DNA from 3 places in the Halobacillus seohaensis genome. Region 3 is predicted to be linked to each of the others. Evidence: riboswitches for the same ligand, from Rfam matches in the RefSeq annotation. Region 3 holds a riboswitch; each other region holds the start of a gene.
The links. A riboswitch is a leader RNA that binds a small molecule or an ion and turns the genes downstream of it on or off. The one in region 3 is predicted to bind thiamine pyrophosphate.

Region 1 (11,028 bases), on a different contig from region 3:
AGGGATTTTCAGTAGCATATAACTCAATAAATAGTGACTTGCTTTATCATATTCTCCTACCATAGAATCTCCTCATATCCACCAAATCAATCATAAAATACTCCAAAAGATGAGGTCCAAAAGCAGAGTCTAGGATTACCACTGCCAAACAAAAGTCAGCGATTATTCTTTTGGTCACTGGTCATAATAAGGATAGAAGGAGGAATAAAAATGACTCAATATCAAAACTTAGGTCAAATGATGTCCAAAAATATTATTTCTGTCGCACCAAATCAGTCACTTCAAGAAGCTGCTGCTATGATGGAACAACATAATTTGGGGGCATTGCCGGTTGTTGTTCAAAATGGACAATTGATGGGTATTCTCACGGATCGAGATATTACTCTGCGTTCAACTGCACATGGTATGGATGGTCACACTCAATGCTCAGAATGCATGACATCTTCGCTCGTTTCAGGACGACCGGATATGGATGTGCATGAAGCTGCGACTATGATGGGGGAAAAGCAAATTAGACGTTTACCGGTTGTAGAAAATGAGAAGCTGGTGGGTATGGTTGCACTTGGTGATTTTGCAACAAACAACATATATGCAAATGAAGCAGGGCAAGCGTTATCAAGCATTTCTGTTCCGTCGAAAATGGAGAATACAGGAAATGGTCAAGTCTAAGAAAAAAAGCTGTTGACTTTTTAAAAATGCCCTCTGTTTAGGGCATTTCATAAAAAAATCTAGACTGAGTAATTATAAGGTTCTTACTGAGGAAACAGAAAATAGAAAAACAACTATTGATAACCTATTTGAAAAGATAAAAAGAAAAAGAGATGGATTAAGTTCCTCTCTTTTTCTTTTAAAAAAAGACACAAACCAAGAGCGTAATGCTCTCGATCTGTGTCTGCTTAATCCTCCAATCTTTTGGAGTTGTTATAGCAATATTAGCGTTGGGTTTTTAAAGAAAGTATTTCCCTTTCTGTGTACTACTTATTAATATCGAAACTACACATAAAAACCCTTTTTAAAAGCTATATATCAGTAAAATGGATAGAAGTAAAATTACAAATTCACCCCATTCATTTAATAAATAGAATAATTTAGAAGGTATCATAAAATCATAGAAAAAGAATGTTAAATAAAAGCCAATCCCCATCCTTGACCAGCTCACTATCCACTTTATCAATTCCCTTTAGAATTCTTCCTAATTCTATTGAATAACCAATAATACCAGGCATAAGTCAACAAAAACCCAACTATTTTTGAAAAGGGTACACAATTAAAGAGAACTATATTCTAAATTTAATAATAACAACTCCCAGGCATTAAAAAACCCATTGTTAAGGCGGAACCTTCAATACTTTTTTCATTCACTTAAAGCTCTTCCTCCCTCATCAAACTTAACCCTCTTCACCTTCCTTTGATGCGTAATCACTCCCTAGGTAAAGTGGTTATTTTTTCCTTTCCATTAAAATATACGACACAGAACGAGGAATCACCTTCTGGTAGATCCATTTCTAAGTTAAGTTTTCCATTATCAACATCCCCCCTCAGCTATTTCCATTCCTTCAATCTTTTACGTCCAAATTAAACCCTCTAAATAGCTGAATACTTCCTGAAAAATTCCCATATAATAGTCGCAGAGCTATAAGATTCCCCTTTACACTGGATAGCTCTTAATGGTTATCATTCATCTCACGTTACCGGAGCTGAAGCTTCGGCTTTTTTATGTTTAAAGCTCCTCTCAATAGCACATAATAATTAACGGAACTAGCTGTTCAACCATTTCGTTGAACAGCTAGTTCCGTCCTGTAATCGAATCTTAAGGGAATAAAAACCTTTAAAATTGATGAAATTCTGCCCCCTTTCTGCCCCATAACGAAATTCTTAAATATATTATATGTTTCTCCCAAATCCCACTCAGGCTAAATTTCAATTCAGCCATGGATAAAAGTAGTGGTTGCTTTTGAACATTCTGTTGTACAAAAAAAGCCTTCCATCAATTTAATGATGAAAGACTAATAACACTACCTATACCCTTTATATTTCAATCAATTGTCTCTAATGTCTCTATATTTATTTATTCTGCATACGTAGTGTAAGAGGCTATAATAACACTAATTATATTTTTATCAACATCCAAATTTAGGAATAATGATTCAAAATCACTTAAGTCTTTAAATTAAACTAACAAATTTTTTCTACTCTGTTTAATCTGATTGGCTATCAACTTCTTCAAGAAAACAACTTATGTTAGTTTCATCTGATACCTTCACTGCAATCCTTCATAGAAGAAACGCTCAAACACAATCCTACCTTCATATAGCTAGTTTACGATTCTCCACCGATATCTCCCTAGTTCATTACGAGACCACCATCTACATATAACGTCTGCCCAGTCATAAATTGACTCCAATCAGAGGCTAGAAACATGACTGGTCCTGTAATATCTTCCGGTGAAGCGATACGACGCAGCGGCGTTTGTGAGATAATCGTTTCTTTCACTTCTTCTTTTGTTTCTGAACTTGCCTCCGTTGGGTATACTAAGCCAGGCGCTACACAATTCACCCGGATGCCAAAAGCACCTAATTCAGCCGCAAGGTTTCGGCTGTATCCGATGATTGCAGACTTTGCTGTCGTATAATCATGATAAGGTATAATCGGGTTGGAAACTAGGTTCGATGAGATATTAATGATGCTTCCTTTGGCATGCTTCTTCATTTCAGGAACCACAGCGTGACAGACATGGTAGGTGGAACGGAGGGCACCCTCTATTTGTTCTTGATAGTCCCCCCACTTCAAGTCCCAAGACATTTTCCGTTCATCGGGGTTAAATCTGTATGGCTTAAAAGCATTATTGACGACTATGTCCAGTTTACCCATCTCTAATCTAATACCCTTGATCATTTGTTCTACTGCCGATCCAGAGGTTACATCCGCTTGGATCGCCAAGGCGTCGCCACCCCGTTCGATGCAAGATGCAACGACTTCTTCCGCTGCCTCATGACTTTGTAAGTAATTCACAATAACTGTCGCACCTTCACTGGCAAATTCCCGGGCCATTGCTGCTCCAATTCCCCGGCTTGCCCCCGTGACCAATACCACTTGATTATTAAACTTCTTCATAAGTATCCTCCATTTATTTTGCGGGAAGTAGTTCGGTATTTACGACTTCTTCCATATTCAAACTTTTGTCAATAAGATCAAGCTGTTTATACGTGTCTGCAGCTCGTTGTAATTTCTCTGTGTCAATCGTCCCAAGCCCTTTTTTCTCTGTTAAGGACGAAACGCTTGATTTGTTCCGTAACTTGATTATTTCCATGTTATTCTCGATATCCTTGCCATCGGTTGTGTATTCTTGAGCTAACTTTGCAGCTTCCTCTGGGCTTTTCATCATCCATGCTGCACTATTACGATACCCAGTCAAAAACTTTTGCAATTGACCCTTTTTCTGCTGAAACACGTCCTCTGTTACTACAAACAAATCACTAGGGAAATTTAAATGGTCTTTTACTTCCATGACATTTACTTCACCTAGACTTTTTTGTTTACCAATAAACAAACCAGTGTCAGTCGCAGCTGTCGCATCCACTTTTCCTTGCATCAGCGGAGCAAAGTTTAATAGACCGGTTTCGACAATATCCACGTCGTCTTCTGTTAACCCTACTTGATTGAGAAGTATTAGAAGATTTTGGCGAGTCCCACTGGAGAGGCTATACACCCCAATTTTTTTCCCTTTTAAATCTGCAGGTTTTGTAATGCCGCTTTCCTTTAATGCAACGACGTTAAAGACATTTTGAGGATAAATGTTGTATATTACTCTCAGATCTTCTCCCTTATCTAAGGCAAAGAAAAGAGAGCCCGGATCCGTAAACGCGACATCTGCTTTTCCTGTTAAAATATTTTTAATGGCATCTCCTCCGCCTTGACCAGGGATAACCGTAAGATCAATCCCCTGTTCACGAAAGAAACTCTTCTCCTCATCAACTAGCAAGTTTGTCTGTTCCGTAATATGCTGACTCCAACTAGCTACTTTTAATTCTTCTTGTAGCTCTCCTTTTTCCTCATCAGATTCAGTTTGTTGGTCTTGATCCGACCCGCATCCTCCTAACCATCCAACTATCAGTGTGAACACTAAACTATGCAAGATCAGTGTTTTCATAATCCATCCTCCTTATAATGTTTTAATAATAATTTCTCGATGAGGTGCACCGTTTGATACAAAATCATTCCCATCAACGTAAGTACGATTAATATGGCAAACATAAGCGGGGTATCCATCATCCCTTGAGAAGCTATAATCATAGCCCCTAAACCCTCACTTGCTCCGATGAACTCTCCAACCACCGCTCCAACAACTGCCAGGACAACTGCTACACGCACTCCTGCCAGGATACTCGGCAATCCTGTAGGTATCTTTAATCGGATCAATGTTTGCAATCGGGTAGCCTGAAGGACCTTGAACAATTCCATTTTTTTCGGATCGATATATTGAATCGCAGTGGCCGTATTTTCTAATAACGGAAAAAAACATATCAGTGCTGTAATCACGACTTTGGATGTTATGCCAAAGTCAAACCACAAAACAAAAAGCGGGGCTAGAGCCAACTTCGGTACGGCTTGACTAGCAATCACATAAGGGTAGAATAAACGCCTTAAAAACTCGTTTTCTCCCATTAATAATCCTAAGATAAATCCCAGGCCGCCCCCATATGCCAGACCTAGTAGTACTTCCGTTGTGGTACGCCATATATGCGGCAGCAGGTAGCCTGTTCGTAGTCCGTCCCACAAAGTAAAAACTACCACAGACGGAGCAGGCAGCACTAACTCAGACATAAAACCCGCAATAAACTCCCAGGTTACAAGGAGGAATCCAAACAAGAGAAAGGAATAAATTCGAACATACTTCATCAGAGTCCTCCTTTTAAAGCTTTTCTTAGCTTCAATCCCATCTCATTGAAATAGGGTTTGTACCTCATTTCCACTGTCCGAGGTTTCTTCAAGTCAACCTTCAAATTGTATATAATCTTCCCCTTCTCCATCACGGCGACTCGATCTGATAAATAAATAGCCTCTGCGATATCATGGGTGATAAATAAAACCGTTGTTTGATACGTCTTACAAATTTTTAATAGGTCTTCTTGAAGGCCCTCCCTTGTAATCGCATCTAAAGCAGCAAACGGCTCGTCCAAAAACAGCATGGTCGGCTTTCGGATGAGCGCGCGAGCGATGGCCACTCGACTTTGCTGGCCGCCAGATAGGTTGGAAGGATAAGTGTCTGCATACCTTTTCAAACCTATGATATTTAATAAGGAAAGTGCATCATCGTAATCTTGCTTTGACGTTTTTTTCTTTAACGAAATAGGAAGCAACACATTTTCAAGGACGGACTTCCATTCTAATAGAGTAGGGGATTGAAAGACATAACCAGTCTCTGCGGAGGGCTCTACTACTTTTTGATCAGCTAGATAAACCTCTCCTCTGTTAGGCTTTAAAAGTCCAGCTACCATTTTTAACAATGTGGATTTTCCGCAACCACTTTTACCGACTAAACAATGAAATTCTCCTTTAGGTATCTTCCACTCTACGTCTTGGACAACATTCTCTATTCCTTCATAGCTGTATGACACATGGTCCACCGTTAAATAGCTCATGCCACGAACCTCCTAGTCCATATATGGGGCAAAATGTTCTGCACCTTCTTCTGCTGTCTGCTCAATATCTACCATCTCGACTAAGTCTGCTAGATTGAACCGCCCGTCATGATGCCAGCCCGCTTCAGGTGAAGTCATGGCTCCAATTGCTGTCAATCGGTTGACTCCTATGTTTCCCAGCAAACTTCCGAGATTGAATAATTCTTTTGGGGTTACCGCTACCCCAACAGTTTGGAGAAGGGATCGGTGGGGTGCCAAATATGGGATCAACTCTTCGAAGTAATCAAAGGCTTGGACTTTAACTGAACGGTTTAGACTACTTGGCGTCAGCTGCAGGTTGTTTTCCTCGTAAACGACAGTCCAAGAACCTGAAGGTTCAGCTATGACTTCTTTTTCTTTATCGGAAAAGGATTGAAACTCCTCCTTTTGCCTCCAGCTTGCAAGCATCGAAACCTCTTCTATCTCTAGCGTTCGACGAGGATATCGACGTCTGAAATTTTCTAGCTCATGTGCAAGAAAATATGCAAAGTCTTTTGGTGAAACCCTTCCTCCGCGCTGGACGTAAAAGACATGAGGGGAGTAACAACCTTGTTGATCATAACGGATGACATCATAGGCCGCATCATGTGCAATTTTCCATGTTTTACGACCGTCTAGCCCCGCTTCAGAAACAATTCCAAAGCTTATTTTATGGCCAAATGGTAGTAACCGAGTGGTCAGTGGAACACGTGTTTTAAGCGCATCCAGTGACTCATTTCCCCCATATCCCACCACCACATCCGATTGTTGAAAGATATTTTCTTCCCGTTCTTGATCTCCACCCTTCCACCAGACAATAGCCAGGCAGTCAGCGAGTTCTGGATCGACCTCTGCCAATACTTGTGCGAAAAGAGTTGCAAACAATGGTTCTGAACTGGACACTTTCCCTATATTACCTGACTTTACTAGTAACCCGGAAATCAGACTCCAAAGTGGAAGTGCCGGTACATTTCCCGCCCATATATGAGTAGTCAAGTTAGGACCAACTGCCTTCGAATAACTTTTTTTGGGACGCGGTTGAAAATCATCTAAAAGCAAGGGATTCCCAAAGTCCTCTACCAAAAAGCGTTGAAGCTCCTGTTTCCGAAAATTTTTCAAATAGGATGTTAATCCCAAGCGAATCATTTCTTTGTCATATCCTGTAATAATCGGGAGAAAAGCCTCTGCTTTTTTCCGATATGGATTATTTCTGTCTAGAAGTTTTCCAATAACATCGTCAATTTTCTCCACAATCTGAGTAACAGTTCTTTTTTTTAAAACCTTTACACTTGCTTGTTTCACGTGCTCCGCCATATGAGTAAATTGCTCATTGGACAGAAGGGGGACATAGATATCTAGTGTCTGGTTGTTACCCTTAAAGGTTAATATGTTATACTCCACTTCCTCTCGATACATCGATGGAAGATACCCCGTTACCTCCTTCATTCTGAAAGCCCCTTTGTCGCCTTTATAAATTCCTCTACGTTTATGGAACATCCTTTGGCTGCAGCGCCTTCTGCTCTTCCCAGCAAAAGGAAACCATCTTCCGTTTCCACACCTACATCTTCCGTTAGAATGGTCGACACCGAATTGAAGTTAGCCAGATCGCAATGGGCTAGAATTCCCCTTTCTCCTTGCGGAACCTCTTCTCCGGTTAAAGGATTCATTACTTTTGTTCTAGTCCAGTGCGGCCCTGATTTGACAGAAGGAACGTTTTCATTACCAGTGTCATAAAACTGAGAACTCAGCTCTGTCATTCCATACATATTGATACATGCAGAATGAGGAACACCAAGATAATGGTGCATCAGGTCATAAAAACCATCCAGGGTCATCACTCGTGCCTGGTTTTTGAAACCACCTGTATCTAACAACTTACTTCCTTTGGGTAGGGAAAACCTTCTGCCGCAGCGTTCTAACTCATCGAATAAATGAATGAAACTATAGGTGGCCCCCATTAAGGCATACGGTTGGCCGGTGTTTTCACTTTTTTCTAATGCTTCGATTAAGGGTCCCACTTGGACTCCTTCTTGACCTATAAAATAACGGCTACCTTCTGCTCCGAATTCTTGTACCGCCAATGCGAGATAATGAGCCAGTGAAGAATTTGGCATTTCTTCTTCGGTTGGGAAAAGGACTCCCATTCGGATACTCGACGTCCGGTTCATAAATCTTTCTTTAAAGTTACGGATCATCGATCGGTCATACACTTGTAGTGTTGGATGGTAGTGATTTCCTTTAACTCCTTGTGTCGTCCCGCTAGTCATAAAAATTCTTTCCACTTGGCTTGGGTCTTCACAACTCAGTGTTAGTTCTTTGAAGGCGTTAATTGGTATAGCTGGTATGTCACGCCACGACTTTACTGTTCGCACCGTTTTTCCCTGCTGCCTACAAAACTGTTGATACGGTTGATTAACTCTGAATTGATAGGCAAATAAATGCAAAGCTTGCTCATTAAATGATGTCTCGGAATCATCGCGATTATTTATAAACTCTATGGTCCGATTTATGATTTCCTGTGGTTCCATATAAATACACTCCTTTCTATTTTAAAAAGCACTTTGCCAGAAACCATATCAAGTACGTAACGCCTTGACATTACCTAAGCTTAAAATGATTTGCACGGGACTGCGACAGGAATTTCTTCTTCCTAGAAGGAAATATCTGCTTTGACAGCCTAAATTTAATCATAGAAAAAACCACTTTTCTTACCATGTAAGAAAAGTGGTTGTATTGGCATATTGAATAATTGATAGGTATATACTTATGCTACAACTCCACTTCCCTACGCTGGCATGATCCAGATCAGGTTCTAAGGGTCTTAAAGTCTCTACTTTAATCTCAACCTTTAGTCAGTAAAGGAATAAGCATAGCATGCTAACGTCCTAGCGCTTATCCATCTCCTGAAAGGTACCCCTAGTGAAATGATTTCACTATTAAATTTTCGTCATATTCATACTATCTATCCCATTTGTAAATGTCAATCAACCTGTTGATACAGATTGACAACCTAGATTTACGATAAAACGAGCAAAGATTCACTTTGACACGTAACACTTATTTATAATGCATCAAAATTGGCTTCCGGCCCTCTATCCCCATTGTTATAGCGGGTGGGATCATAATTAACATCCTAAGGTTGTTCATTCATCTCATTGTTATCTACGTTACATGCAGATAAAACACTAGTTGACAAAGCAACAGACAATATTAAGATGATTGTTTTCGTTTTCATTGATTGATTAACCTCCATATAAACTCTGTTTTAAACATGATTATTTAGACCTTTTTAAAATTAAGGAATGATGGAAAAATTATATGGAAGCACAGAAGAATAATTCATGATAAAAGAAGCATTTTCTATATTTTTTTAAGACTTTAGCCCTAAATCCGTGCTGTTGAAAGTAATTTAAGTACGCTTTCTCGTTCTTTATATAATCTCCATTATCATTCTTGTCCATAAACCAATTACTAATGGATTTTTCATTAGTAAAACAGGGCTCCATAACAATAATCTTACCTCCATTTGGTTTTAGGATTCTCTGAAATTCTTTTATATAGGTTTTAATTTCTTTAGGGTGAATATGGTGCAATACCGCAACAATTAAAATTACATCAACCGAAGAGTCCTTTAATGGAATTTTACTGTTTTTAAATACATCAAATGTATAATCAGGGTAAATTCGTTTTGCATAATTAATTCTACTTACATCGGGATCTATTCCATAATAATTACTGGGTAAACATAATGGACAATTAGCTCCAGTACCTGCACCGAAATCTAAAATTTTTTTATTTTCAAAGTCAAAATGTTCTTTCACATTCTGATGTATATGCTTTTGGGTGATCCATTTAGGTCGTATTAGCCAATGGTATAAAGAAGGCGATAATTCCATTTAATTCTACTCCTTTTTAAATCATTTCAAAGTTAGCTTACGCATGATACAAATCTTCTCTCTTGTTAATAAATGTAAGGAACGCATATAGATTTTACTAACCATAATAACGGCCATTTAAAAGGGATCTTAAAGTTTGTTTCGCTACTGTTTATTTATTGAAACAGTTTAGTATAGCCGAGATACCTAGTTCTTGGCTTTTTTAAATTCAGAAGAAATCTTTATGTACACAAAGTAGACGATGAACTTTTATTAAACAAAGAACCTCAGAAATAGAACTATATTCAAAATAACATTAACAATGATCAATAGAATCAACAGAACAACAATCACACCAAAACCTACTCCGTATCTACCAGACATACCCCCCCTCCTTTTTTACCCTGTGTTGTTTTTTCTCTAAGTAATACCGAAACAATAAGTTAATGGATATCAGCAAATGAAATTATCAAGACGAAAAGAGTGATAATTCTTTCTTTATTCTCAGCCCGCTTAATAGCGAAGGGATATTATTGTAGCTCAACTAGTAGTGCCTAACATTGTCTGAGGAATAGATTTAAACGATCATTTTTCCATCACTGATTTGGCTCGAATTAAAATAGGTGGTTAAATCACTTTTGAATTCTCCATCTATTGTGGATATAAGGGAATCATAAGCACCAAAGTATCTACTGAGCCACCAGAATAAAGATAATTTAAAATCGCCTCACTTAATTCTTGCGTTAATTTTTTTATCCAAGATAGGGAATAGTAAAATCAGTATACTGATCTGTGCAACGCCTTCCCCAACCTGCATTAGTGAAAAATAATCAGTCATATCTTCTTTGGGAAGTATAAATAATAAAAGAACAGGCAGACAATGAATTTCAATGCAAATCACATCTGACAGTAGTATGAATAAGTGAAATGAATTCATGTACAACTACCACTCCTTTTTCTTTTCATTAACAAAACATTGCCAGGATGTTCTCAGATTTCACAAATAGAATGGAATAAATAGTAAATCATAACAAGTAATAATATGTGTAAAATAACTTTGTTAAAAAGATAAAAAAGGAGCGAACAAAATGACAGTTATAAGTGATGTAAAAACAACCGTAGCAGGTCTAAAAAGTGCGCAAGCAAGTTTTGAAACTTTTGCACTCGGAACAGAAAATCAGCAAGCTAAACAACTATATGAACAGTCAGCACAAGACACACAGACTATTATCAATAATTTAGAATCTCGTGTCACCGAAATTGAACAGGAAGAACCTCAATACAAACAACAATAAATGATGAATGAAACAGGTTAGCTATCATTGCTAGCCTGTTCCTTCATCAATCGTTTTATCTGAGGTGGTGAATTCATATGAAAAAATTATTAATCCTAATGATTACATTATTCATGTTAGCAGCTGGCTGCCAATCGGATAATGAAACGAAGAAAACGGATTCTTCTCAACCTATACAACAACTTTCAAATGGTGAAT
Region 2 (11,028 bases), on a different contig from region 3:
AGCACTATTACCCTACAATGATATACATCTCCCTAGCGACTTTCCTTTACGAGTTTATATCACATAGTCATTTTCATTTGTGGGAACTTCAACAAGATTCAATTTTCAATCTAATGAACGTTCATTTCTCACACAATCTGATTATCAACCCTTTAGTAGCTTTCATTTTTTTATCGAGTTATCCTAGTGTATTTAAGAAACAACTTATATACACATTAAAATGGATCGTTGTTTTTTTAATCCTTGAGTGGGGAGGCAAGGAGTTCGGTGTGTTAACTTACCACAATGGATGGCACTATGGATGGTCTTCTTTGTTTGTTGTTTTAATGTTTCCTATGATACGAATTCATCATGTGAACAAACTGTTAGCGTTAATTCTTTCGGTCCTTTGTGCACTATTTTATTTAGTAGTATTTGATTACATATAATCACAATCATTTTATTAGAATAGGGGTCAGGTCTCTCACACTCATAACCTTCTACTACCAATATCACAGAAGGCCCTGACCCCACTTCCCGTCTAGCACCACATCCAGCTGGCGCGCTCCCGCATATTTCCCTCTTGAACTTAATCGTCCGTTGGCCACATTCCTTTGTTATAAGCCATATCCCAAAACATATATTCAAACCGAGTCGTATTCAAGAAAATTTCCTCCAGTTTCTCCAACTCTTCCACAGGCTTACCTTCAGTCAAGTCATCAAGAAGTTGAATGCACCATTGGGCGAGTTCACCAAAGTCGTCCGAACTGTACATTCTAATCCATTCTCCATAAAGATCGTGATCGCTTGCTCCTGGTATCTCATCGAGTTCTTTTCCAATTTCCCAATAGCTCCACATGCAAGGAAGAATGGCTGCAACAAGGTGGGCTAATGTGCCATTTTGACCGACGTGCAACATGTAATGGGTATAGGCTAAGGTGGTCGGAGAAGGTTTCGCGTTCTCAAGCTCTTGTTCAGTAATCCCGAATTTAGCAGCATACTGGCGGTGAAGGGACATTTCTTCATTTAAGGTTGAATCCAGAAGCTTGGCGAATATCCCCATGGTTTCAACATCATCAGCTTTGAAACTGCCTAAAGCAAATAGTTTTGAATATTCAATAAGGTATAAGTAGTCTTGAATCATAAAGAAACGAAACTTATCTGGATCAAGAGAGCCATCCCCTAATCCTTGCACAAACGGGTGCGAATGATTTTTCCTCCATATGGGTTGTAACTTTTCATATAATCGTTCACTAAATGTCATCCATTTCCTCTCCCATCTTTTCTTTTGAATTTGTATGACTCCATGTATAAATGAATTGCAGAATCACTTTCGTATATTCGATCAGTTGAGGGATCGATACTTGTTCATTAACAGCATGAGCATTGTTTAGATCCCCTGGTCCATAAATAGCCGTCGGAATACCAGCATCGCTTAACCAGCCGCCATCAGTAACCGTTGGGGAAACATCAACAACAGCTCCCTTTTCACTTACGTTTTCGTGCGATTGAGCTAACATTTGCGTACCTAAATGATCTGGATCAATTTCAAGGGAAGGAAAAATTTCTCCGCGATCTTCAATCATTGATGAACCTCCCCACTCAAAGGTAGGTGGATTTTCTTTTAACCAAAGGTCCCCTTTAGCTACATTTAAAATATGTTGTTCCACTTCCTCTTTCACCTGTTCATACGTTTCATTCGGATAAAAATGGACAGTGATCCATAACCTGCACTCATCAGCAATAAAGGCTGCATTTCGTCCACCTTCGATGACAGCCGGGTTGATGGTAGTGGTGCCAGACGGATATCCAGGGTAGCTTTTTGTTACTGCCCAGTGTCGCTCAAGTTCCTGAAGTCCTTCAATAACTTTCATCATCTTTTCAATCGCACTAGCCCCAAATAGATTTCCGCCAGCATGAATCATATCTTTTCTTGTTGCATCATGGAATGTTTGTTTGCTTTTTACGGTAATCCAGCCGGTAATTACACCACCTTGTCCCTGGATATGTAAATCACTCGTATCTACAACTACTGCAAAGTCAGCATCATAGCCCCGCCTGCAGCATTGTAAAGTTCCGGCTTCACCAACTTCCTCCCCAATAACCGATTCAAATGTTAAATCACCTGGCAGTTCCAATCCGCTTTCACGAAGCAATTGAATGGCAAATAAAGCTCCTGCGATACCGCCCTTCATATCAGCTGCACCACGCCCAATAACTTTATCCTCCCAAACAGTCGGAGTGAAAGGATCAGTTTCCCATTCTTCATCGTCATTAACTTCAGCAACATCCATATGACCATTGATGATAAGACTTTTATAGTTTTCGGAGTCACTGCCTTTTAAAACACCGACAACGTTCGGGTCATTAGGATATACATCCCAAAGATCAATAGAAAAGCCATATCTTTTTAAAAAATCAGCTACATACTGTTGAGCTTCTTTTGTGTTCCTGGCCGGCGGTGCCGGTGTTTCAAATGAAATAAGCTCCTTTAATAATTCAATCAGCTCTTCCTTACGCTCATCCACTTGTTGGATTAGCAATTGAAGGTTTTTATCCATCTTTCTAATCCACCTTTCGTTAAGTTTTATAACAACAAAAAACCTCACTTCTCCAAAAGAAGTGAGGTTGTGACAAAAATGTCTATTATATTAAACACTAGTTAACAATAGTCCAACACACCACTTCTCTTCGCTAGTATTACCTAGTTCAGATTGTAAGGATTAAGACGTTAACGGTCTTTCTCAGCTTTTAAAAGCACCCCTAGCAGTGAATACTATTCAGTTTTACTTGAAAATTATTTCTTAATTCTTCATTGTTCTTCTTTTCATTTTTATCATATTTACTTCATTAATTCAATCAAAGAACCGGAAGCTTAACCTTTTATTTGTGCAAGAATATCTTCCAATTGATCTATACTTGCGTTGATGATGTCTTGATACAACCCTAAAATCAATTGGCCATATTGATCGCCGGGAACAGCCCATTTTCCGTTTAACGCTTCCCATTTGGTTGCGCTTCCCCGCTGAACGAGGTCAAAGCGCGGATCCACTAAACGATAGTTGTCTGGTAAAGCTTGTGTAGAAGCATAGGCATATAAATGCTGCATGTGGGCTAAAACTCCATCCTCTGCTGTAGCAAAGTTTGCCCCTGGTTGACCTGGTCCTGTGGCTCCTATTCCTGCAAAATTATTTTGACTTTCGTTAACTATACCCGTAAAACGAAAATAGTCAGTTTCATGAAGAGCCTGAGCAAATGCAACATCACCCCTAAGGCCGTAGTAAGTCCCGAAGTTTAAATAATAAATTCCTAATGATGGCGCATCTGGATTTATTTTTTGGACAAATTGATCCATTTGTTCCGGAGACAAAATTACGGAACCTGAGATGTTATACCCCGACACTTCGGAGTCACCTTGACCTTCTTCTATAATATAAGCATCTGTTATCCCCGCTCTTTTCACTTCAGCTACACGGTTTTCTGCATTACTTTTACTTTCATAAGCACCAGCCTGGACTCGATACCGTGTGTTACCAGATATAGAGACTTCTGTTATAAAGGATGAAATCCCATGTGTATCAAGGTAAGCTACTCGCTTTTCTGCATTCGCCCTTTCGAGGAAAGAGCCAGCAATCACCTTATACAACCTAGTTCCCGATGCTGATTTTTCAAGGTTAAAAGCACGTTCTAGACCATTCACATGTCCGCGGGCGACTTTTTGACGGTAAGAGGCGTCAGCCAACTTCGCTGCATCGCCTGAATGATCAATAAAACCATTTTCCGTCAAGAGCGCAGGCATAGTTGATTCCCTCAAGACATGGAAATTCGCTTTTTTCTGGCCACGATCCGTTAATTCATTCACAGCTATGATTGCCTCATGCAGGACATTCTGGTATTGGGCAGTAGAGGATGAATTGGACAATCCACTATAAATAAAATCCTCATAACCACGAGTTGAACCATTAAAAGCATTACAGTGAATAGACAAAAAATAGTCTGCATCCCAAGCATTAGCTTGATTCGTTCGTTGACGTAAACTAACCGAAGTGTCCGTTGTTCTGCTCATATTTACTTCAACCTGCTGATATTCATTGTTGAGAATATCACGGATTCGTAACGCAATATCTAAGTTTATTTCTTTTTCAAGCAAACCATGTCCAGAAGCACCTGTATCATTACCACCGTGCCCTGGATCTAAATACAATTTAAACATATAAAATCCTCCTTTCTATCTTCACTTTTCCATTATTAAATCGGTAATATTATATTCTATGTTTTAGCGATAAAGAAATGGCGGTGTTTGAAGGAGATTGCCTTAAAAAAGGCCCCAACACAGTTTCCGCACTACATCGGGAGAGATGGAGGAATTATCTAAAGAAACGGTGGAATTATCTACAAATATGGAGGGATTGTTAAAAAGGTTGGAAGCATTTCAATAAGTATAAACGTCTGTTTCAAAAAGTAAACTCCAATTGGACACGAAAAACTCCTATGCAGTGTTAGGAAACGATGTCTACTGATAGATAGAAAGCCTACCAAAAAGCCTTTACCGCAAGAGCCACACATCTGGGGTCAGGTCTCGCAACTCAACAATCATCAACTACTAATATCGCAGAAGACCCTGACACCACTTCTCATCCAGAACACCATATCCTCCCGACGCTCACCAATGCACACATGATTAAAAGAATTTCACAAAACAAAAACCATTCGATCATTTAAATAACGATCGAATGGTCTCTCATTCCCAATTCTTTATTCTAAGAGTAAACATGCCTATAAGGTTGGCTTCTTCACTCTCCATTAAGCTCACCTTTAGATACCATCAAAACAGTGGTGTTAGCGGAAATCATATCAACAGCTAAGCTTCCTATATAACTATTCCCATCAAAATCAAGCAAATTCAAACGGAACTCGTTCTCTGATTTGTAATCCTCCATAAAAACATGAGTATCTTGAACTTTCGTTAAACTTACTCTCCAATTATCAAGAGACCCTTGATCATCAATAAGCAATAAACCTCTAGAGAAATTAATTTCATTGTTATTTTCCAAATGAAACACTTTGTTTAACTTTATCGATTGCATAAACAAGCCCCCTATGTTTAATGATTCAACAAAAAAAAGTGTCTTCCTGCTTTATTCTTCATTTAACTGCAAATTTAGCAAGAAGCTCGTTTTAAAGAGTGATAGAGACAATCTGCAAGTAAGCTTGAACGAACGTATAAAAAGCAACCGCATATAAAATATTAAATTGAAAGCCATTTTTAAAAATACTTAGCCCATTTTCACTGCTCAGCACAATAGCCGGAAGAATAAATGGTGATAGCAACGCAGAAATGACACTTCCTGACGTTATCGATAGCACTAACAGCTCCGGCGGGTACGGTAAAGCCACATGTTGCAACACCCCACCAACTAAAACTAATACGGGCAACGGGCCAATGCCAAAGAAACTGAGCACCATAGGAACAAAAGGTAAAATACTCAAGATATTTATAAAAGGAATGGTTTCTTCCATCACTAAAATACCATCAATGAGCATCTCACCCCATCCAGATAGATTCAAAGCAACAATCACAAGGCCTACGGATAATAGAATGCTAAACTGTTGCGATTTCGATTCTAAATATCCCGTAAAATAATGCCTTACATTCTTCCGTAAGCTCGTGAATCTTCGCTTAGAAAAGAAATAAAGAAGCGTATAACTTAAAATCACAGGAGGTATAATGAGCAGAATTTCTAAACCAAACACCCCGTGCAGAAAAAATATCGTGCCAAATATTAAGATAAAGAGACAAATGAATTCAATCACTTCACGACTTAACTTTCCTCTGACTTGCGAACCAATAGCTTTTTCGATCTCTTCTTTAAGGGCAGACGTAATATCAATGTTATAATGCTTTTCTTCAAAGTGAGAAAAAATAACGGCAATAATTACCGCACCTAACGAAATAAAAGCACCCTGCAGCATCGAAAGCCATAAAGAAGCATCTAAAAAATTGACGATAAAAACAAAGCTCGGAATACTAATAACCCACAGCGTACAAAGTGAAAAAGCACGCAATAAAGCTGTTCCTTTAAAATTTTCCCAAGCTTCTCCTTTTCTATTTCCTAACAACCCCTGGATAAACTGGTAAACTGTCTGAATCGATCCAAATAGAAGAAAGAAGGATAAAATTTGGGTAATCATCATGATCCCAAAATAAAATCTTCGGCTCGTATTTAAAAAATTGCCCGCCAATGCCATGATTTTCTCTATGTATGGTTCTTCGTCCAAAATCCAACTAATAATCGGAACAATTAATAAGATCGCGATCAAACTTGTCATTTGGCGAAATCCTTGAAGAAGTCCCTCGAGAAGGGATGATTGGGATGTAATTAAAATAAAAAAGGCAAATAAAATCAAAAATAATGGAAGGAATCGTTTCCGAGCCGTTAAATAAAAGAAAGAGAAAAGTAAAGATAAGACCCCTAATAAGGAAAGAATCATTAGCAAGTCATCATTTTGAAAAGAACGAGTAACATAAAAGAGCACAATATATAAATTAATGATGGCTGCGTATACATACATGGAAACTTTCTTCATTACTAAAACTCCTGACCCTAGTGAATATTTCCATTATATGATTCCTTGTTTTCATAGTCTACTATTAGAGACTAGAACCACAATCCTTTATCGCAGAGTGGTACCCCAATAATAAGACCTCAATAAAAAAGCCTATTCGAATGACCAGAATCATGATAAAATATAATTATGAAATCGCTTTCAAAGGAAAAGATCAGCAAAATAGATGAGGAAGAGGAACTATAATAATGTTAAACCAACAAATAAATTTTCACGAAGTAACATCAGTCTACGATGATATTCCACTTGAATTATTGATGGGCCTTCATGATGAAATCCATAAAAACATTAAAAAAGGAATTTTATCTGAAGTTATGTATTCTGAACTTCACCTTATGAAAGATGCAGCTAAGAGGAAGGGAATTCGTTTTCTCCCATTCGATAAATAGACTTACCGAATGAGTCGTATTATTTTTTTGAATTCCCCTTCTTACGTTCTAACTCATTTAAAAGCATATCCAGTGTTTGGGAAATGATAAGTACTTGAGGATCATTAGGATTATTCTTATAGGCTCGATACATTTTTTGTCTTGTCTGTTCTATTTTTTCTTTTAAATCATTGATAGATGACACTATTTTATTTTCCTTTCGATGTCTAAGTTTATCTGAGAGGGGATTTATAAAGCCCCTTCTCTTAGAAACCTCTTTAGAAGATTCCAAAAGAGCAATATCCAAAGGGCCTCACCTTGTTTTACCCATTAAAAATTATATTAAACTTCTGCCCAGCCAGGTGAAGGACTACCTCCACCTTTATATTTACGACAGATTATGAAAGGTTTTGAGCATAATCCCAATATTTTGGATAATTCACACAATTTTCTGCTCAATCGCTAATACTAAACATCCACGAACTTTCATACTCCATCATAAACCTTACCCCCACATTCCCCACAGGGCCGTTCCGTTGCTTACATTTGATAAATCGGAGCATGATTTCGGTGAACGGAACGGTGCTTGATGAAACCTTTCTCCTTTAGTTCCGTACACCCCCGATTAAAAGAACTTTCTCTTAAACCCGATCTTGATCGTAACGATGAAGCCGCCACCGAGAATTCCTTCTTCCATCCTGATATGTTGTTGAAATGCATCAAAGCTCCCCATAACACAATCGCTGAGCTTGAAAGTGAATGTAGTTCGATTTGATTGTAAAATGCGTTTAACTCTTTAATGTAGTTCATCTACCGTTTCCTCCTTTATTTTTGGGCATGAAAAATAACCCCTTCGAATCTATAATCGAAAGGAGTTAGTAGGAGGTGTCCTATAAATTTAAAAATACGGCCAGTGGGTCTAAATCGTTCATTCATAAGAATCATGTTTTTGAAGAATGCTAAAGAGGACGAACCACTTATTTCCGTAAAAATCGTGTTAGGGGGATCGATTCGTGACAATTGAAAAGATCACACAGGATCATTTTGATGATGCTTTACGTTGCTTACAAAATATGTCCCTTTCAAAGGAGACGATTGTCTTTCGAGGACAACAAGATACAAAGTGGCGATTACATACGACTTGGGCACGTTTTAAAAGTTTTGAACAAGAGTCACGTAGCTCGGATATGGTGGGACTTCTTGATCAATTTAAAACCAATTTAGCCAAATTGGGACAGATGCCCTTTGAAGAGAATAATCACCTTGATTGGTTGGAATATGCACAGCATCACGGTGTACCGACTCCATACCTAGACTTCACCTATTCGCCTTATGTAGCGTTATTCTTTTCTTTTAATGGCTTAGAAGATATCAAAGAGGCCGAAAGCGAAGAGGAGTATGTCGTTGTTTACGCGCTGAATATAAACCAATTGGCTCATCATTGGGCTAAGGCAAGTGGAGAGTTTGATGAACGGGTTTATCAAAGCTTCCTTTCCCCATCCACTCATCTATTTGACGAAGGGTTTCCAGGGAATACACTGCAATTTATTCGGCAACCTGGAAAAAGCAATGCCCGAATGCAACGGCAGCAAGGCGCGTTTTTATATGATACGTTAGATTATCATTCATTAGGTTTTGATGATTTAGAAGAATATATGGATCACATTCAAGAATCGAAACCCCTCGATTACAATGGAACCCAAGCACCTCCGACCCTCACAAAAGTGTTTATTAATAAAAAATGTATTCGGGAAGTATTTCAAATTTTAGAGCTCATGAACATAACAGGGACAATGTTGTTCTTAGATAGTAGCGGAGCCGCAATGGATGTTAGAAATACGTATTACTATAAACCAAAAACCATGATGCTACGAGGTTTTGACTAAGTCATGAAGGGTATGCCTATCCTTCATAGGGTGAAGACAGGCATAAAGCCCAAACCGTTACACATCAAAAATTAAAGGGATTTTTAAATTAACCCCCTATTTTGAAACTATCACCAAGACTTCCTTGAAATCGACAACAAAACTGATCTTCTTGAAACTAGGACCTGTAGCTTTTTGATCATGCGTCCATCAGGGAGGTCAGCTGGATGTGGTGTTTTGAACGAGAAGTGGGGTCAGGGCCTTCTGCCGTATGGAGTTTTACATGGTTGTTGAGTTTGAGAGACCTGACCCCAGGTGTGCGGTTCTTGCGGTAAAGGCGTTAGGTAGGCTTTTTTCCTTCTTTTCTACCGTAAATGAGAGATGAATTCTGGAAACAAAAAATAAAGCCTTGCCGAGATTACTCTCAACAAGACATCCTCTGATATATTAAAGTACTTTATCACTCGAACGCACTGACTAACACTAATAAAAAAACATAAATAATCCAGGGTACCTCCATGCCCTGGATTCGATCAGAATGAGTTAAAATTAAACATTACTGTCCCCTTTGAGTAGAAACGTTATCAGCAAACCAAAACTTATCATTATGCTTATCGCTTCAAACAGAGTCACAGTAATCACCCCATTCGATAATAGTGCTCATTCTGATGTAGAACTTGTACTTTTATTATAACATATATTCATAATATTACAAATGTTACAATTACTTTAAAGTTACATTACATATTTTTCGGAGGATAGGCAATCATGGACACAGCTAGTATTTATGATTTGATCAACTAAAAAAGCCAGAATCAGTGGCACTGATTCTGGCTTTTTTCATATCAATAGATTATCTGCTTCTATTAACAGAGACCGAGGAACGGCTCTGTTTATTATGCACTCTATATAGTTGATCGAATTTATCTACTAAAGCAAGAGATATTAACCCATTTCCCTCTCCTTTTTTTGAATATCCGAGTGGGATCGTCCGCTTGATAAGCTGGGAGAATATTTCTGCTTCCGTCATGCTTCTTTCAAATTGACCTTCTGCTAAATTGATAAGTAAAGCAAGGGCTCCCGATACATGAGGAGTGGCCATTGAAGTGCCTGATAGTTTAGCATACTTCCCTCCTGTGTAGGTGGATAATATGTTAACACCAGGAGCGACGAGGTCAATTTCATCATTTGTATTCGTAAACTCTGCAAGATTACGATCGAAATCAATCGCACCGACCTGAATGACTTCATTGTAGGCACCTGGATAGGCATGCTCAGGGGTATCTGCACGTCCATCCCCTTCGTTTCCTGCAGCGCAAACGACCGATATATCTTTTTTGAGGGCTTCTTGTATTGATTCATGCAATTCCGGAACGTCTGTAGGTCCTCCTAGCGACATCGATATGACCCTTACCTTTTCACCGTTTGGTCCTTCCCAGTTTGTTGCATAATCAATCGCATTAATAATCCATTCCATATTTCCATTGCCTACCCCTGTTAACACTTTTAATATCAGGAGGTTAGACTGAGGAGCAGCACCGACGACCCCATTGCCATTTTCAACTGCAGCGATCGTACCTGCAACATGAGTTCCGTGACCGTTGTTATCACTGAAATTCATCTCATCGCTATCGTAATCCGTCGTGAAGTTCCTTCCTTCAATAATCCTTCCTTTTAAATCTGGATGGTCGGTTTGGCAGCCTGTATCGATAATGGCTACAACTTGACCTTTCCCTTGATCCGTTCGCTCCCAAAGGGCTTCAGCTTCAATCATGTCAATTCCTTCAGGTACTTCAGAGCTTACGTCTAATATTTCTTCGGTCTTATATGGAATTAATTGTACATCACTCATCATTTCCCTCCTCATCTGTTTACCAAAGCTTCTGATTATGTAAAGAATAGCTGCTTGATTGTTTTTCTCTTACCTCATTCATCCCCTTTTGAAACACAAAACCTCCAACTTCGTACATTTTACCTATACTGAATTTTCAAAATATTAATTGCGATCATTTTTTCCTCATGGTAAGATTTTACTGTGGTTTATTATGCGGAAGCGGGGCTAATGAAATGAAAAATAATAGTACTAACGGTATTTTCTATGAAATCTATGTGAACTCTTTTTATGATTCAAACGGAGACGGACATGGGGATCTAAACGGGATTACAGCAAAGTTAGATTATTTAAATGA
Region 3 (11,028 bases):
TCAGTGATAAGCAATACCTCGATACCCTTCTTAGCCATAAGCTCTTTCGTATCGTCTAATCTTTTTTGATACTCTAAAATATCAAATGGAAGCACCATGACTATCCCTCCCTCTATTATCTGAATATTAAAACTTCTATACTTCCATTGTATTCATTGTTAAATTGATATGTAATGTAAAAATTGTATGAAGTTTTAAGGGAAAGTTTTATACAATAATTCTGTTAGTCAAATTAGTGCTGATGTAGCTTCATCTAAAATAAGAATCGGTGGATAAAAACATACGGGCAATGGCTAGTCGTTGTTTCTGTCCTTCTGAGAGTTTAAACCCTCGTTGATACGGAAACTGAAGTAGCCATTCAAAAATCACTAGCTGAACTGACAGAAGGGAGAACGACACTCATCATTGGCTCACCGATTAGCAACTATTAAAAATGCTGACAGAATTATTGTTGTTACAAATGAGGGGATTGCTGAGCAAGGAAATCATGATGAGCTCCTGCATTCTAAAGATATATACAGCCGCCTTCACGAAGCACAATTTAGATAGTACTCATTCAAAAAGCCGAACTTAAGTTCGGTTTTTTCATTTTTTTCCTGTTTCTCTATTATATGTATGATAATTTATCCGATAATTTAATTAATGGGAACATATATAGTTGTCCAACTGGAGAAATGAGGAGTTTTATTCATGAAAAAGTTTTGGAACATCAAGGAATCGATTAGAGGTAAGATATTTTTAGTCTCGCTAATTTTGTTAGCGGTTCCAGCTATCGTAATTGGTTTAATAGGGTACCAATCAAGTAAAGCGAGCCTTGACGAACTTGGAAAAACAAATTTAAAAAATAGTGTTGAGTCTGCACTTAATATGATTGAAATAGCCAATCAAAATGTAGAAGACGGCAGTATGTCTTTAGATGAGGCTCAAGAATCTGTTAAAGTACAGTTACTTGGTGAGCTTAATGAAGATGGCACTCGTCCGATTAATCCGAATATAGATTTAGGAGAGAACGGATATTATTTTGTTTTAGATGAAGAAGGGACAGAATTAGCTCACCCACTTCTAGAAGGAGAAAATATTTGGGATAGCCAAGACTCTAATGGTGTCATGGTTGCTCAAGAATTGATTGAGAAGGGAACAAATGGTGGTGGTTTCACCTATTTTGAGTGGCCTTTGCCTAACGATTCTAATACAGAAGCCCCCAAGGTTTCTTATTCTGCACAAGACTCTGATTGGGGATGGGTTGTTGTGTCGGGTACTTATATGATGGACTTTAACAGTGGTGCCAGCCAAATTTTGTATAGCTTATTAATTACGTTAGGAGCCGCATTACTTATAGGCGTTCTCATTATATGGGTGTTTACAGGGAAATTAACTAAACCAATCAAAGAGCTTTCTCAACATTCCAGACAAATGGCTAATGGTGATTTTATTATGGAAGATTTAGAGATCACCACTAAAGATGAAGTTGGCAATCTAGTTCATAACTTTAATACTATGAAAATTAATTTGAGAGAACTTGTTCGGTCCGTTTCCGAGTCATCTGAACAAGTCGCTGCTGCCTCACAGCAATTACACGCTAATGCGGAAGAGAACTCATCAGCAGCTGAACAGGTAACTATCGCTATACAAGATGTTGCAGCAGGTTCTGATAAACAATTGGAGAATGTGAATGAATCTTCTTCATCCATTCACCATATTTCTCAAGACATTCAATCCATTTCACATCACGTAAAAGATTTATCAACATCCTCTAGCGAAGCAGCCAATATATCAGAGTCTGGTGAACAATTGATTCAAAGCGCTTTACAACAGATGGAAGAAATTAATGATAATAGCGATGTGACTAACCGAACCATTCAAGTATTAGACCAAAAGTCCGGAGAAATCGGAAGCATCGTATCGCTAATCACCGACATTTCCGAACAAACAAATTTACTAGCCCTTAATGCAGCAATTGAAGCTGCACGAGCAGGTGAACACGGAAAAGGCTTTGCCGTGGTAGCTGATGAAGTTCGGAAATTAGCCGAACAGTCAAACAAATCAGCAAGCCACATTATGGAACTTATTACCGATGTACAGTCCAAAACCAAAGAAGCAGTGGAATCCATGAATAAAGGGGAAGGCGCTGTGAAAAAAGGAGTACAAACAGTTCATGAAGCAGAGGAAGCCTTTATAAAAATCACAAATGAGGTTCAACAGCTTTCAGGAGGTATGCAGGAAATTAATAGCTCTGTTCAAACAATTACAGAGCGTAGTCAAAATCTAGTAGAATCTGTTGATATAGTGAAGGAGATTTCTGTTCAAGCATCAGAGCATTCCCAACACGTCGCAGCAGCTACAGAGGAACAAAATGCATCGGTTGAAGAAATCTCTTCTGCTAGTGAAACCTTAGCCCATGAAGCCAATAAACTGCAGGAACAAGTAAGTCGATTTAAATTCTAATAATAAAGGAGTGTTTCTGAGTTATCTCAGAAACACTCCCTTCACTCTTCTCCAAACATAAATGTTCGATGATGATAAGAAACTGAAAATGCGAGACCTACTGCTATTAAAAAGGCTAGCAAGGAACTCCCACCATAGCTAATGTACGGTAATGGAATACCGGTGATCGGCAATAGCTGAATAGACATACCAATGTTTTGAAACACATGAAAGGTAATCATACAAATCAAACCAACCATCAAATACGTACTGAATTTGTGATTCGCACGTGACGCAATCGTAGTTAATCGATAAATAAATAAGAAAAAAGCAAGTAGAACAACACAACTACCAAGAAAACCATATTCTTCTCCGACTATACTGAAAATGAAGTCCGTATGACTTTCAGGCAAATATAATTCTCGTTCTCCCATACCTTTCCCATACATTTGACCAGATCCAATAGCACGCATGGCTCTTATAAGTTGAAACCCTTCTGAAGAACTATACTGTTGAGGGCTTAACCAAGCATAGATTCGCCCCAATTGATACTGTTTTACTCCTAAGTATTGATCCAGTAACTGAGGAAAATTTAAGGCTGTCCATATTAACACTGACCCAGTAAGTATTACAGTTCCAAATATCGGGAGAATGACACGCCATCTAATACCTGAAATCACAATCATCCCAGCCATAATCGCTAAAAAGACAAGTGCTGTTCCCAAGTCTGGTTGTTGCATGATAAGCACTAATGGAAGCAATGTAAGGCCAACAATTTTACCTAAAAGTACTAAGTCATTTCTTATATGAATTAACTTGTTTTTCTCATGATGATTTGTTATAACATTGGACAAGATCAGAATCGTGAACACTTTCATAAACTCAGAAGGCTGAATCGACCCAAAACCAGGTAGAATAAACCAACTTTTTTGTCCTTTTATCACAGGGGCAACAGTCGCTGGTGCAAGAATTAACGCCAATAGGACGATAAGCCCGGCAATGTATAAGGGCCAACTGATCTTCTTATAAAAATCAGGCTCAAAATAGAGCATGATGGCGATGACGACCCCACCTACTCCATACCAAATTAATTGTTTAAACATAAAGTTTTCATTATATTGAGCGCTTTGCTGAGCGCTATACAAAGCCACACAGCTAATCGTTAAAAATAAACACAAAGTAAAAAATAATTTCCAATCGAACCGTTCCTCAAAATTCACTTTTATCCCCTTCCCCCTTTCCAAGGGACTCTAAAAAGACTCACGGAATCCATTTAACCATATCTTTTCAATAAAAAGAAGGTAGAATACAAAAACACTTAAAAATCTCCATACTCTCTAATTATTTTACCACATACATACTAGTCTAAGTCTTGGTCATATCTAGTTCTTTAAAAATCCCCAAGCAATCTAGTTCGCTTTTCCTTCAAATGTTAAACTATAAGGAATATGTAACATCCTCCCCGAATAGTAATCGCGAAGAAAAGTTATTGAAATTATGGGCTGTGAATAAAAACATCAAAAATCGTCCTGCCCCCTCGTTAGAAACAGAGAAAGAGCTCAAGGGAGTGATCGCTATTCGCGGACGAACAACTCTGTGCGATATATACCAATGATTGTGAACATCCCAAACTTTTAGATTGATTAACACTACAAAATTGTGATATTTGTATCCATTATGTTTCAATTAAGATAACATGCCGATCATAAGCCTTTACCTTATTGTCGGGAATCTAGACTAACTTATTAAGGAGCAAATTGAATGACCAAACAAAAAGTTCAAGGTAACCAAGTTGACCCCTACACACGCTGCACACACTATCATAGTACCGTTGATATCATCGCCATTAAATTTTATTGCTGTAACGAGTATTACGCGTGCTACTACTGTCATCAGGAATTAGCAAATCATACAACATCCAAATGGCCAAAGAACCAATGGAATGAACGAGCAATTCTCTGCGGCAACTGTCATCACGAACTAACCATCCATGATTACATGAATGCATCCGCATGTCCTCAATGCGAAAGCTCCTTTAATGAAAAATGTATCCATCACTTCCATCTATACTTTGATACCTAAAAAAAGTTTCGTTACAGTAATTACTGTAACGAAACTTTTCACTCAAAGCAGTTTAACTGCTCTAACTACATCTTTAGCTGCAGTTATCGCAGTAATAGCGGATACACCATCGGCACCAACTTCCATTACCTCACGAGCATTTCCAACGGTGATACCGCCAATCCCGACAAGCGGAATCCCAGGATATAAAAACTTCACCCGCTTGATCCACTCGACACCAACCGGCTCCTTTGCATCCACCTTCGTAGACGTAGCAAACATAGGACCAGCACCTAAATAATCCACCACATCAACAGCACTACCCTTTAGCTCCTCTTCATTAGAAATTGAAAGACCTATAATTTTCTTTGGAAAAAGGGAACGGAGCTCCTGTACATCAACATCGTCCTGACCGACGTGAATACCATCCGCCTCAAGTGGATCCACCAAAACGCTATCATCATTTACAATAAACAAGACATCATGCGTCCGGCATAACTCGCGCAACCTCTTGCCCAGTGCAAGCTTCTCTTCTCCTTGAAGTGATCCTGGACCTTTCTCTCGGAACTGAAAAGCTGTTATCCCACCTTCAATCGCTTCTTTAAGAATGTCAGCCGGATCACGCTCGCAGTTTTGGCTACCCATTATTAAATACTTTCTTAAACGTTGGCTCAGTTCCATAACTATCTTTCCTCTAATTGCGTTAAATCCATAGCTAAGGCATCGATGAAACGGGCAGCAAACGTTCCAGGTCCGTTTACACTCGTGAGACGCGCTGCTTTTTCAGCTGCTAATCCATAGAATCGAGTAGCTGCATGAGCTTGATCAAACCGCGTTCCTGATGTGGAAAGGCAAGCTGTTAAAATTGACCCTAGCAAACAACCAGAACCCGTTACCTTGGCTAATAAGTCATGTCCTGTTTCATTTTTCACCACTTCTTGTCCGTAGCTTATCGTGTCAACTTCCCCAGTTACAATAGCTAAAGTATTGTATTTTTCAGCCACTTGCATAGCGATAGTTTCGTTGTCTCCTTCTCCAATTGAATCGACACCCTTTGTTGCCACAGAAACACCAATAATATGAGCTAGTTCTCCTGTGTTGCCTTTAATCGCTGTAGGCTGAACCTCAGATACAATTTGTTCAAAAGCTTTCGCACGAAACGATGTAGCTCCAACTCCTACTGGATCGATGACTACAGGAATACCCTTTTCATTGGCAGCTTTTCCTGCAAGGATCATCGCTCGCAAATGAGGTTCAGTTAAAGTCCCAATATTGATTAACACACCGTCCGATAGCTGAGCAATATCCCAAGCTTCTTCCTCGGCCATTGCCATAATTGGAGATCCTCCAAACGCAAGCAGCCCATTAGCACTAAAGTTCATCACAACTTGATTCGTTAAATTGTGAATGAGAGGCTGTTTTTCTCTGACTTCATTTACAAGTTTTATACTCATTTGTTCATAACCTCCTCGCGTGTTGCAAAATGGTTCGTAGGTCCACTTCCTTTTCCAATGTCAAAGGAATGTCGAATCGCTTCCGTTACGAAATGCTTAGCTTGTTCCACTGCTGTTGATAATGGTGCTCCTTGACTTAAGAATGCGGTAATAGCTGCTGCATACGTACATCCAGTTCCATGCGTATTGTCCGTATCGATCCTCTCACTCGAATAGGTAAGAATGCTCGATCCATCATATAAGAAATCAATCGCTTCTCCTTCGAGATGACCTCCTTTTATTAAAGCAGCATTGGCTCCAAATCTGGAGCATATTTGTTCAGCAGCCTGTTTCATATCTTCAGTATTTCTGATTTTTTCTTCCAAAATGAATTCAGCTTCTGCAATATTGGGTGTAATCACAGTAGCAAGAGGGATTAAATGGTCACGCAACCAACTTCTTGACTCCTCTTCTATTAAAGTATCCCCACTCGTGGCCACCATCACGGGATCCATCACGTAAGGAGCATTCACTTCAGGTATCCATTCAGCGACTACCTTCATCATCTCCATGTTTGAGATCATCCCTGTCTTAAATGCATCTACAGGTATATCTGAGGAAATTGCTTCAAGTTGACTTTTCAGTATCTCAATCGGTACATGATGCACATCCTTAACTCCTGTTGTATTTTGAGAGACGACTGAAGTGATTACGCTCATTCCATAACTTCTCAATTCTTGAAATGTTTTTAGATCGGCTTGAATGCCGGCACCTCCACTCGGATCAGTGCCAGCAATCGTTAAGGCTGTTGAGACATTTGTCATTTAGTGTTCACTCCTTCTCCTTGAGGCCATTCTTCACAGGAATAAGCCATTTCCCAAAATTTCAACTCAAGTTGACAGCTCTTCCTGAAGGCGTCTTTCATGCGTTGTCGCTCGGTTTCTGAGGCTTGGTCGGCTAATTCATCGAGGCGTTGGCGCATGGCGTTGGATAGCGTTTCAAATTCCTCATTTGCGTAAAACTTAATCCACTGGTAGAAGGTATCATTCGGTGTTGGCTGATACTTTTTCATCAAATGATTACCGATCTCTAGATACGTCCACGGGCATGGAAGCATAGCGGCTAAAATTTCACCTAATCCTCCCATTTGGGCGTGGTACATCATGTGTTTGACGTAGTGATCAGCTGTTGGAGGAAGCGGGTATCCATGTAGTTCATCATATCCAACACCGATGACATCACAAAAATTCATGTGTGGGTGTGTTTCACTATTTAGTATAAATCCTACTTGCTCATTAAAGTATTCAATGTCTTTTCGGTTGGTCGATTTAGAGATGCCAATGCCATAAATGTGCATAAATGCGTTCAAGTATTCATAATCGGCTTTAATATAGTGGGCTATGGAATCGTGTGGCAAGTCCCCTTTACCGATTCCGTCAACGAATCGATGGTTAAAAATTGCTTCGAATATATCATTGTTTTCCCTTCTTAGGGTCTCTGTAAAACTCATTAGTTTAACCTCCTTGATTTTTAGCGGAATCTAAATAGATTCCGAGCAGTTATGCGTTAGCTTGCGGTATTAATTTTGTTTGGCGTACTCGTGATGCTACGAACCAACCAAGTAATGATCCGCTAATACTGCTTACGAGAAAAGGCGGGATAAAAGCAAAGGCCCCCGCCGCACTTCCCATTAATACAGTGGCAAAGGGAACAGCGAACAGTGCACCAATAAAACCAGATCCTATCATCTCTCCTGAAGCAGCAGCGAATGACTTTTTTGTCCATTTGTAAAAATATCCAGCAAGTAAAGCACCAATCATCCCGCCAGGAAAGGCTAGTAATGTTCCTAGTCCAAGTAAGTTTCTCAGCAGTCCGATCACGAATGCAATAGCTACCGCAGGAATCGGGCCAAGGGTGATGGCCGCCATGACGTTTACAGCATGTTGAACAGGATACGCTTTTGCTATCCCTGCAGGAAACCATAGAAGTTGGGCGCCAAGCGTTCCAATGGCAACAAAGACAGCCATCGTTGTAAGTAAATGTGTTCGATTCATTCTCTTCCTCCCATTCTTTGAAGTAGGGGCCGGAAAACACAAAAAAGCCAGATCCTTGGGGGGACCTGGCTACGTATAGGTAGAGTAATAGACTTATCGTCTAACTACTTCCCTCCGCTGGTCTTAACCAGATCAGGTTGATAAGAGTCGGAAAGGTTGTTCCTTTCCTCTCAGCCCATTCCGGGCCCCCCTAGTAGTTCATTTCATCAATTCGCTTGGTTGAGTTCATCATAACAAAGCTTCTTTGATTTGTCATGGTTAAAGGTGTAACATTTTTCACAGGGAAGCGACTGAACTGGTAAGAAAATGAGGGAGACTTTCTAAATGAAAAAATGGATGCTTGTATTATTACTATTTGGCGTTGCCTGTGGTAAAACTGAAGTGGATGAAGGATCTGAGGATGCAGGAACTCATCCAGAGGAAGAGTCTGAAGAAATGAATTCCTTTTCCGGTTACGTTATGGATCAACATGAGAACAGGATTTTGGTCGTTAATACGATTGAGAACGAAGGTGGTTCACCCATATGGGTATCAGGGGTAGACCAAGGTATGTGGATCGGGAAGAAAGTTGAGGTTAGAATAGCCGGCCAAGTTGCTGAATCCTATCCAATGCAAGGAGAAGCAAAAGATGTGCAAGTTGTAGAATCTCCATCACCTGAAGGAGCCAGTCTAACGGAATCTCAGGTTTTGGCTAAAGCACTGGCAGGTATTGACCGGAGTAACGCACTGGCAGTTGAGAGTTTAACTTATGAGGCAGAGGATGATCACTGGACTGTAAAACTTCGGTCTACTGTGACAGAAAGTGGATCAGAGAAAGTGATTATATCTGATAAATTGCCGGACTGAGTTTTTAAAGGGGAGTATCTTAGAAGTAAGTAGCTCCGATACCGTAGAGAAACAAAGGACTATTGAGGACTCGATTCCGAAATAATGGGGTTCGTTACCGTATGAGGGATAGGGGTGACTTTGAAACAACTCGCTTTCCTGCGGGGGACTGGCAAGCCTCCTCGGTCGTTGACACTCCCTGTGGGGTCTTGCCTAACTCCTTCTCCCGCGGGAGGTCTCGTCGTTTCAAAGCCACCCCTTTCGACATGGAAATTAACGCCCCCCCATAGGAGAATGCGTCTTATCTATGCTATAGAATAAAACCTTACCCCACACGGCTTCCGTTCTCCTTACGAAAGCAAGAAGGTCCGGGAAATTGCGAGACTCTCCTTTAAAAGCGGAGGCGCCTTGGTCAGCGGCGTATGGACTGGACTGTTGACTTATCGTACAGAACCGAGGGAAGTCTCACTAGCCGCTAGGCGCTGGAGCTGGATAACGCCCGATAGGATTGATGAACTAGATGTAGCCTTCGTCCTTATAAGGCGTAAGAGCTGGGATGAACATGATCGGTGAGATCCCGCAGGGCGATAGCCCGAGGAAGCTCGCCACATGCCCATGGAAAGCGAGTGATTTCCCGGACCTTCAAACGCCATTCTTTGTAACGGAAACCACCGAAATGTCTCGAAATTGAGTCTTCCCCAATCTAAAGCTTTAGTTTAACAAGAAAATATAAAAGAACACTTAGGCATTAAAAATCCAAGCTTTTTTGTTTGTTATTTGTACTTTTATTTATGGAACTACTTATCTTAAAGAGCTCCCCTTATTTATTCATCCACTTTTTTTAACATCCAAAGTCTTACACTAAGCTCAAGTAAAAATAGGTCATCTGCATTCAATAAGGAAAGTCCGGTCAATTGCTCAATGTTTCTCAGCCGATGTAGCAGTGACTGCCTATGCAAGTTCAAAGCCCGTGCCGTCTGACTTACATTGCTGTTGAATTTATTATAAATGATAAATGTATGAATTAAGTCCGTTTGACGTTTCTGGTCATAGTCTATCAATTTATGAAGAGTGTTCTTAACAATTTCTTCAATTTCTTTTTCATGAGAAAGTGCCATCAATAATCTATTCATTCGTGTATCGCTGAAGAAGGTACGCTCTCCTATTTCATGTTGTTGACGCCCAATATTATGCGCTGTAACGGCTTGATTATAGCTTTTATGAAACACATACAACCCATCTTTATGCATCGATATTCCCCAGGAAATTTTAATTCCAGCTAATAATTCATTTAAGCGTCGTTCAACAAGGTCAAGAAACTGATTTGATGTTTCCATATAAGGACGATTGTCTGCTTCTAAGAAAACAATAACTTCTCCATCTTCAAATGTAGCCATGGTTCTCCTTTTTAAAACATCCCCTGCATGGGCTACTTCTTTTTGAATATAATAATTTCGACTATGCATGGAAGAGGACATAACAGCTTGATCAAAACCTCCAATATGCTCAGTAGCTTTCTTTTTAAAACGGATATTACCAACAAGACAAATATAGGGCTTTGTTAAATCATAACCTAGGAGTTGTGCTTTTGACTGAAGCTGTTTATCCATGTCGATATTGGTTTTAGCTAAATCGAGAAGGAAGTTGTCTTTCAATCGAATTTCTGTCATTTCAATTGCATTTTCTTTCACAAAATATAGTGCACAGGAAGTCAAAGCATGTTCCAAAATATTTAAATTGGACCAGGTTAGTTCATCGTCTGATTCAGGTTTAAATAAGAGGTAGCCTTGTTTTTTATAGTTCGATAAAATCGTCAATTGATAACAACAATCTTCGCCAATTTGATACTGCTCGATGTAATGATATAAAGGGTGATCTTTAAAAGGTGTTTCATATGAAGGAATGAGCTGATAGTCACCTTCAACCTCTCCATTAAGTAAAGCGATCATATGACTGTCGAAATAGTAATTGGCACGGATAAGTTTGTTATGATCACTAATTGCCACGGGAATATTTGTATTTTCATAGACTATTTTCATAATCTCCTGCAATCCCATTCCGTTTAATACGCAGTTAATCAATTCCTGTCGAATTTCTTCTGTACGCTGTTGAGCAGTTCGCTTCTTTTTACTAATTTCATTCAAGACATCATGGAGAACATCTCCAAACCTTACTTCCCACGGAATTTCAATTAGAACTAATTTATGTTCAGATGCTAAACTCATTATGCG

Region 1: another riboswitch for thiamine pyrophosphate. It lies ahead of ACFQIC_RS00285 (LuxE/PaaK family acyltransferase); the one in region 3 lies ahead of thiW (energy coupling factor transporter S component ThiW).
Region 2: another riboswitch for thiamine pyrophosphate. It lies ahead of ACFQIC_RS10895 (acetylornithine deacetylase); the one in region 3 lies ahead of thiW (energy coupling factor transporter S component ThiW).

The regions. Positions count from the first base shown of each region.
Region 1 is NZ_JBHSZV010000004.1:2,357-13,384, reverse strand. Features, by position in the region: gene ACFQIC_RS00315 (CBS domain-containing protein) at 211-669, shown strand; gene ACFQIC_RS00310 (3-oxoacyl-ACP reductase) at 2,344-3,114, opposite strand; gene ACFQIC_RS00305 (ABC transporter substrate-binding protein) at 3,128-4,150, opposite strand; gene ACFQIC_RS00300 (ABC transporter permease) at 4,147-4,899, opposite strand; gene ACFQIC_RS00295 (ABC transporter ATP-binding protein) at 4,899-5,642, opposite strand; gene ACFQIC_RS00290 (acyl-CoA reductase) at 5,655-7,106, opposite strand; gene ACFQIC_RS00285 (LuxE/PaaK family acyltransferase) at 7,103-8,188, opposite strand; TPP riboswitch at 8,426-8,588, opposite strand; gene ACFQIC_RS00280 (class I SAM-dependent methyltransferase) at 8,975-9,481, opposite strand; gene ACFQIC_RS00275 (YjcZ family sporulation protein) at 9,809-9,919, opposite strand; gene ACFQIC_RS00270 (DUF1657 domain-containing protein) at 10,624-10,830, shown strand; gene ACFQIC_RS00265 (hypothetical protein) at 10,908-11,028, shown strand, end outside.
Region 2 is NZ_JBHSZV010000027.1:3,370-14,397, reverse strand. Features, by position in the region: gene ACFQIC_RS10905 (CBO0543 family protein) at 1-428, shown strand, start outside; gene tenA (thiaminase II) at 569-1,243, opposite strand; gene ACFQIC_RS10895 (acetylornithine deacetylase) at 1,233-2,540, opposite strand; TPP riboswitch at 2,649-2,754, opposite strand; gene ACFQIC_RS10890 (N-acetylmuramoyl-L-alanine amidase) at 2,855-4,192, opposite strand; gene ACFQIC_RS10885 (hypothetical protein) at 4,773-5,066, opposite strand; gene ACFQIC_RS10880 (hypothetical protein) at 5,158-6,567, opposite strand; gene ACFQIC_RS10875 (hypothetical protein) at 6,795-6,995, shown strand; gene ACFQIC_RS10870 (Spo0E family sporulation regulatory protein-aspartic acid phosphatase) at 7,015-7,281, opposite strand; gene ACFQIC_RS10865 (hypothetical protein) at 7,515-7,784, opposite strand; gene ACFQIC_RS10860 (FRG domain-containing protein) at 7,988-8,860, shown strand; gene ACFQIC_RS10855 (S8 family peptidase) at 9,693-10,691, opposite strand; gene ACFQIC_RS10850 (alpha-amylase family glycosyl hydrolase) at 10,907-11,028, shown strand, end outside.
Region 3 is NZ_JBHSZV010000010.1:50,019-61,046, forward strand. Features, by position in the region: gene ACFQIC_RS03445 (M24 family metallopeptidase) at 1-98, opposite strand, end outside; partial or broken gene ACFQIC_RS03450 (ATP-binding cassette domain-containing protein) at 234-336, opposite strand; partial or broken gene ACFQIC_RS03455 (multidrug ABC transporter ATP-binding protein) at 333-549, shown strand; gene ACFQIC_RS03460 (methyl-accepting chemotaxis protein) at 691-2,445, shown strand; gene ACFQIC_RS03465 (FtsW/RodA/SpoVE family cell cycle protein) at 2,487-3,644, opposite strand; gene ACFQIC_RS03470 (CHY zinc finger protein) at 4,186-4,506, shown strand; gene thiE (thiamine phosphate synthase) at 4,549-5,166, opposite strand; gene thiM (hydroxyethylthiazole kinase) at 5,169-5,939, opposite strand; gene thiD (bifunctional hydroxymethylpyrimidine kinase/phosphomethylpyrimidine kinase) at 5,936-6,742, opposite strand; gene tenA (thiaminase II) at 6,739-7,428, opposite strand; gene thiW (energy coupling factor transporter S component ThiW) at 7,478-7,972, opposite strand; TPP riboswitch at 8,065-8,174, opposite strand; gene ACFQIC_RS03500 (DUF3221 domain-containing protein) at 8,297-8,818, shown strand; gene ACFQIC_RS03505 (PucR family transcriptional regulator) at 9,622-11,028, opposite strand, start outside.